Regions from separate parts of the Streptomyces laurentii genome, predicted to be linked through region 1. Evidence: predicted binding sites of a transcription regulator. Region 1 holds the regulator's gene; the other holds the start of a gene.
The links. The regulator HspR, encoded in region 1, represses chaperone genes until heat shock. The targets are predictions, from matches to a motif close to TTGAGNNNNNNNNNCTCAA.

Region 1 (3,406 bases):
GTCGCCGAATCGCTGGAGACCATCGTCGCCAAGATGGGTCTGCAGCAGTTCGGCGCGGAGGGCGAGCCCTTCGACCCGACCATCCACGAGGCCCTGATGCACAGTTACGCACCGGACGTCACCGAGACGACGTGCGTGGCGATCCTGCAGCCGGGGTACCGGATCGGCGAGCGGACCATCCGGCCCGCGCGCGTGGCCGTCGCCGAGCCCCAGCCGGGCGCGGCTCCGGCCGGCAAGGACGAAGAGAAGAAGGCCGACGAGGAGAGCGGTGGCCCCGAGGCGGGCTGACGCGACGATCGTCCGAGAGGAGGGACGTCGATGAGCACGAAGGACTTCGTCGAGAAGGACTACTACAAGGTTCTCGGCGTCCCCAAGGACGCCACCGACGCCGAGATCAAGAAGGCGTACCGGAAGCTCGCCCGCGAGAACCATCCGGACGCCAACAAGGGCGACTCCGGCGCCGAGGCGCGCTTCAAGGAGATCTCCGAGGCCAACGACATCCTCGGCGACCCCAAGAAGCGCAAGGAGTACGACGAGGCGCGCGCCCTGTTCGGGAACGGCGGCTTCCGGGCCGGCGGCCCGGGCGGCGGCTCGTTCAACTTCGACCTGGGCGACCTCTTCGGGGGCGCCCAGGGCGGCCCGAGCGGGCCCGGCGGCTTCGGCGGCGGCATCGGAGACGTGTTCGGCGGTCTGTTCAACCGCGGCGGGGCCGGCGCGGGCACCCGCGTCCAGCCGCGGCGCGGCCAGGACATCGAGTCCGAGGTGACGCTCAGCTTCACCGAGGCGATGGAGGGCGCGACCGTACCGCTGCGGATGTCCAGCCAGCAGCCGTGCAAGGCGTGTTCGGGCACCGGCGACAAGAACGGCACCCCCCGGGTGTGCCCGACCTGCGTCGGCACCGGGCAGGTCTCGCGCGGCAGCGGCGGCGGCTTCTCGCTGACCGACCCGTGCGTGGACTGCAAGGGCCGCGGCCTCATCGCCGAGAACCCCTGCGAGGTCTGCAAGGGTTCCGGCCGGGCCAAGTCCTCGCGGACCATGCAGGTCCGGATCCCGGCGGGCGTCTTCGACGGCCAGAAGATCCGGCTGCGCGGCAAGGGCGCTCCGGGCGAGCGCGGCGGGCCGAACGGCGATCTGTACGTCGTCGTGCACGTCGACGCCCACCCGGTGTTCGGCCGCAAGGACGACAACCTCACCGTCACGGTGCCCGTCACGTTCGACGAGGCGGCGCTCGGCGGCGAGATCAAGGTGCCCACCCTGGGCGGCCCGGCGGTGACGCTGAAGCTGCCCGCCGGCACCCCCAACGGCCGCACCATGCGCGCCCGCGGCAAGGGCGCGGTCCGCAAGGACGGCACCCGCGGCGATCTGCTGATCACGGTGGAGGTCGCGGTGCCGAAGGAGCTGGCCGACAAGGCCCGCGAGGCTCTGGAGACGTACCGCGAGGCCATGGCGGACACCGACCCGAGAGCAGAGCTGTTCCAGGCCGCGAAGGGAGCATGAGGACATGGAAGGACGCCGCCGACACCCCGGATTCGCCGACCGGGCGTACGAACTGACCGAAGAGACTCCGGTGTACGTCATCTCGGTGGCGGCCCAGCTGTCCGGTCTGCACCCGCAGACGCTGCGTCAGTACGACCGCCTGGGCCTGGTCTCGCCGGACCGGACGGCCGGCCGCGGCCGCCGTTACTCGGCCCGCGACATCGAGCTGCTCCGTCAGGTGCAGCAGCTGTCGCAGGACGAGGGCATCAACCTGGCCGGCATCAAGCGCATCATCGAGCTGGAGAACCAGGTCGCGGCGCTCCAGGCGCGGGTGGCCGAGCTGTCGACCGCGGTCGAGGGCGCGGCGGCGGCGATGCGCCAGCGCGAGGCCCAGGTGCACGCCTCGTACCGGCGCGATCTGGTGCCGTACACGGACGTGCAGCAGGCCAGCGCGCTCGTGGTGTGGCGGCCGGGGCACAAGCGCGGGGAGTGATCCCCGAGTCGCGTGCGCGTCGCGCGCGTCCTTCATGTTCCGCCGAAAGGCCCCCTCTTCGGAGGGGGCCTTTCGCATGGGCGGTGAAAACGGCCCTACAAGAAGGTCACTCGTCGCGTTCGAGGATGCCGGACTGGGCGATCAGATAGCCGAGCTGGGCCCGGCTGCCGCTGCCCAGGGCGGCGGCGAGCTTGGCGATGTGGGCCCGGCAGGTACGGACGTTCATGCCGAGGCGGCGCGCGATGGCCTCGTCGACATGCCCCTCGACGAGGAGCTTGGCGATGGAGCGCTGGACGCCGCTGATGCCGTCCGTCTTGAGGTCGTAGGGGATCTCGTCTCTTATAGGGACGGCGAGTTGCCAGAACTGGTCGAAGACGCCCCTGAGGTACGCGACGAGGCCCGGATGGCGCAGTTCGAGGGCGATCTGCCGGTCCCGGCTGGCCGGGATGAAGGCGACCTCGCGGTCGACGATGATCAGCCGGTCGATGATCTCCTCAAGGGTGCGGACCTGCACCTCGGGGCCGACGTGTTCCAGGTACGCGAGGGTGAGTTCGGTGTGCCGGGCCGTGTGCTGGTAGAGCGTGCGCATCTGGATGCCGCGGCCGAGCAGCGGCGCGACCCGGCTCAGGGCCTCGCTGAGGGCGTGGGCGGGGCGGCCGCCGCCGGGCTGGATGGTGAGCAGTTCGCTGCGGCAGTTCGCGACGACCCGGTCCAGGGTGGCGTTGATGCGGTCGATGCCCTCGAGCACGGAAATGGCGTGTGAGGACGGTGAGTCGTGCGCGCTGATGGCCATGAATGGCGCGAAGGTGTCGGACAGCGCGACGGTCAGCCGGCGCCGGTCCAGGATCTCCCGCTCGATGGGCGACAGGAGTTGGGCGAGGGCGGCGGACGGCGGGACGGGCCGCAGCCATTGCGCGTCGTCCGGGTCGGGGTGCAACAGCGAGAGGTCGAGGAGGCAGGGCGCCTCCACTGCCTCTGACCGGCGTATTCGCCCCGTCCGCAACGCCACCGCGTAGAGCTCGGCCCCCGCTTTGCACAGCTCCGCATGCGAATGAGGGTGCCCGATTTCGTCCGCCTCTTTCCGCATATGTACACCCCCAGGCTCCTGCATCTCAGGAACATGATGCATGGGTTTGGTGGTGCGCGCGCAGAGACTAAGCCATCGTCTTACTTGCGGGGGTCGGAAATCACGTTTCCTTCAAGTGAGGTTGCTCGGTGATGAAGAAGAAGCTCATAAGCGCGGTGGCTGGAGTCGCCTTCATCGCGGCTGCGTCAGTCGGCGCGGGCATCGCCCTTGACCCGGGCTGGCACACGGAGCCTTCCGGCACGCTCGCAGTGGCAAACGACCCCGGCTGGAACGATCCGGGCTGGTCCGTCGCCCCCGCCGTGGCGAAGGACCCGGGCTGGTCGGTCGCCCCCGCGGCCGTCGCCGGGGAC
Region 2 (3,406 bases), on a different contig from region 1:
CCGACGTCCTGGGGCGTGCCGAGCGGGGGCGGGGTGTAGTCGGCGGGTATGTCCTCCGACGACGTGATGCCGGCGGGCAGGCGGAAGAGGAGAACGTCCCAGCTCATGACGGCCTTCCGGGCGCGTCGACGGGGGCGGCGGGCAGCAGGTTCGGAGCGAGCTGTTCGCCGGGAGGCGTGGGGGCGAGTACGGTGCGCAGCCGGTCGATGCCCGACTGCCAGAGGTTGCCCTCGCCGGATTCTTCCCAGAGTTCGAGGAGTTCGGACGGCTCGGTCACGACGCGGTCGAGGGTCTGGAGGGCGAGGGCGCGCAGACCGGTGAGGTCGGGGAGGGGCTCGTCCGGTCCGTAGTGCGGGTGGGCGCGCTCGCCGCCAGGGAATTGCGTGGCGACCAGGGCGGCCGCGGCGACGGCTTCGGCGGCGACGTCCGCGTCGAGCTCGTCGGTCGTGCCGACCGCCCCCGCGAGCGTGTCGTGGACCAGGCCCTGGCGCGCCTCCAAGGAGGCGTCGTCGAGGGTGCCGCACCAGTCCGCGGCGGTGTCGTTGTCGAAGGGGCCGATGTCCCAGGTGCCCATGTCCGCTCCTCCTTGAGGTGGTGTGCGGGCATCGTGGCAGCCACCACTGACAACGGCCGGGGAGGTGGAAAGAGAAGGGGGAGGGCGGAGCGGGCTCACGGCTCCCGTTCGTCGCGTCCCGTGTTCGTGTTCGTCTCTGTCTCTGTCTCTTTCTCTGTCTCCGTGCCCGTGCCTCTGCGGCGGATGTGCACCGTGCCGGAGCCCAGGTCCACCCGGAAGGGCGGGTCCTCCGCCGGCTTGACGTTCTTCCGCACGCGTTCCTGTTCCATCGCGCGCTTGACCGCCTGGGCTCCGGGGTCGCCCTCCTGGACGAAATCGACGCCGATGGACGACAGGCCCTTGGTCTTGCGCCAGTAGATCCAGCCGCGCGCCTCCATCGCCAGCAGCACGCGGTCCGCCAGAAACGCGCCGGCCCCCAGCGTGACGATCACTCCCGCGACCCACAGCACCGTGGTCATCGGCCGGCACCCCGCCTCAGTAGACCGGCCCACCGGCCGAGCCCCCGGCGCCGTATCCGTACGGCCGGCCACGCGAAGAACGCCAGAACCGCGGCGAAGCCCGCCGTCAGATGAGAAACGGTAAGAACGCACCCATGGCGCGAGCCTATGTGGCCGCCTGCGGCAGGCCGAGTGTCCTGCCGCACCCCCACTTCGGCCGACGCCGTCCGAAGGCCCGGCCGGGGTGATCGCTCAGAGCGAACAAGGGTGGGGAACACCGGGAGGCTCACATGCATTGAGTCGGTGTAGCTCAACTTGACTGCCGAAGGGGAGATCATGGCTTCCGAGTCCGTGGCGTCCGCGCCGCTTACCCTGCCTGTGCTGCCGCTCGACGACGAGGTCGTGCTGCCCGGAATGGTCGTGCCGCTGGACCTGTCCGACAACGAGGTGCGGGCCGCGGTCGAGGCCGCGCAGGCCGCCGCGCGTGGGGGCAGCGGCAAGCCGAGGGTGCTGCTCGTGCCCCGGGTCGACGGCACGTACGCCGCGACCGGTGTGCTCGGCACCGTCGAGCAGGTCGGGCGGCTGTCCGACGGCGACCCCGGCGCGCTCGTGCGCGGTCGCGGGCGGGTGCGGATCGGCGCCGGGACGACGGGGCCCGGCGGGGCCCTGTGGGTCGAGGGCGGCACCGTCGAGGAGACCCTGCCCGACCCGATTCCCGGCTCCGTGACCGAGCTGGTCAAGGAGTACAAGGCGCTGGCCACCAGCTGGCTGAAGAAGCGCGGGGCCTGGCAGGTCGTCGACCGCGTCCAGCAGATCGAGGACGTCGGAGCCCTCGCCGACAACGCCGGCTACTCGCCCTTCCTCACCGTCGACCAGAAGGTCGCCCTGCTGGAGACCGCCGACCCGGTCGCCCGGCTCCGGCTCGCCACCGCGCAGCTGCGCGAGCACCTGGCCGAGCAGGACGTCGCCGAGACCATCGCCAAGGACGTCCAGGAGGGCGTCGACAAGCAGCAGCGCGAGTTCCTGCTGCGCCGCCAGCTCGACGCCGTACGCAAGGAACTGCGCGACCTCAACGGCGAGGGCGAGGGTGACGAGTCCGACGACTACCGCGCCCGCGTCGAGGCCGCCGACCTGCCGGAGAAGGTCCGCGAGGCGGCCCTGAAGGAAGTCGAGAAGCTGGAGCGTTCCAGCGACCAGTCCCCGGAAGGGTCCTGGATCCGCACCTGGCTCGACACCGTGCTCGAACTGCCGTGGAACGAGCGTACGGAGGACGCGTACGACATCCAGGGCGCCCAGGCGGTCCTCGACGCCGAGCACGCGGGCCTGGAGGACGTGAAGGAGCGGATCACCGAGTACCTGGCGGTGCGCAAGCGGCGGGCCGAGCGCGGCCTCGGGGTCGTCGGCGGCCGTCGCGGCGGCGCGGTGCTCGCGCTGGTCGGCCCGCCCGGCGTCGGAAAGACCTCGATCGCCGAATCGGTCGCGCACGCGATGGGGCGGAAGTTCGTCCGCGTCGCGCTCGGCGGCGTACGCGACGAGGCGGAGATCCGCGGTCACCGGCGGACGTACGTCGGCGCGCTGCCCGGCCGTGTCGTCCGGGCGATCAAGGAAGCCGGGTCCATGAACCCGGTGGTGCTGCTCGACGAGATCGACAAGGTCGGCTCCGACTACCGGGGCGACCCGGCCGCGGCCCTCCTGGAGGTCCTGGACCCGGCGCAGAACCACACCTTCCGCGACCACTACCTGGAGGTCGAACTCGACCTGAGCGACGTCGTGTTCCTGGCGACCGCCAATGTCCTCGAATCCATCCCGGAGGCCCTGCTCGACCGGATGGAGCTGGTCCGGCTCGACGGCTACACCGAGGACGAGAAGGTCGTCATCGCCCGCGACCACCTGCTGCCGAGGCAGCTGGAGCGGGCCGGTCTGGAGAAGGGTGAGGTCGTCCTGGAGGAGGCGGCGCTGCGCCGGCTCGCCGGCGAGTACACCCGGGAGGCGGGCGTCCGCACCCTGGAGCGTTCGATCGCCCGGCTGCTCCGGAAGGTCGCCGCCCAGCACGAACTCGGCGGGCGGGAGCTGCCGTTCACCATCGGACCCGACGAGCTGCGCGGCCTGATCGGCCGTCCGCACCACGTCCCCGAGTCGGCGCAGGACCCGGCCGAACGCCGTACCTCCGTGCCCGGTGTCGCCACCGGGCTCGCGGTGACCGGCGCGGGCGGCGATGTCCTGTTCGTCGAGGCGTCGCTGGCCGACCCGGAGACCGGCGCGGCCGGACTGACCCTCACCGGCCAGCTCGGCGACGTCATGAAGGAGTCCGCGCGGATCGCGCTCTCCTTCCTCCGCTCCCACGGCGCGGAACTGGAACTGCCCGTCACCGGCCTGAAGGACCGCGGCGTGCACA

Region 2: the regulator HspR is predicted to act here: its motif matches at 1,307-1,325, upstream of lon (endopeptidase La).

What each region holds. Positions count from the first base shown of each region.
Region 1 is NZ_JBEYHT010000006.1:34,722-38,127, forward strand. Features, by position in the region: gene grpE (nucleotide exchange factor GrpE) at 1-288, shown strand, start outside; gene dnaJ (molecular chaperone DnaJ) at 319-1,497, shown strand; gene ABZ693_RS05610 (heat shock protein transcriptional repressor HspR) at 1,502-1,969, shown strand; gene ABZ693_RS05615 (helix-turn-helix transcriptional regulator) at 2,076-3,056, opposite strand; gene ABZ693_RS05620 (hypothetical protein) at 3,188-3,406, shown strand, end outside.
Region 2 is NZ_JBEYHT010000001.1:196,109-199,514, forward strand. Features, by position in the region: gene ABZ693_RS00920 (hypothetical protein) at 1-107, opposite strand, end outside; gene ABZ693_RS00925 (DUF4259 domain-containing protein) at 104-574, opposite strand; gene ABZ693_RS00930 (hypothetical protein) at 670-1,032, opposite strand; gene lon (endopeptidase La) at 1,348-3,406, shown strand, end outside.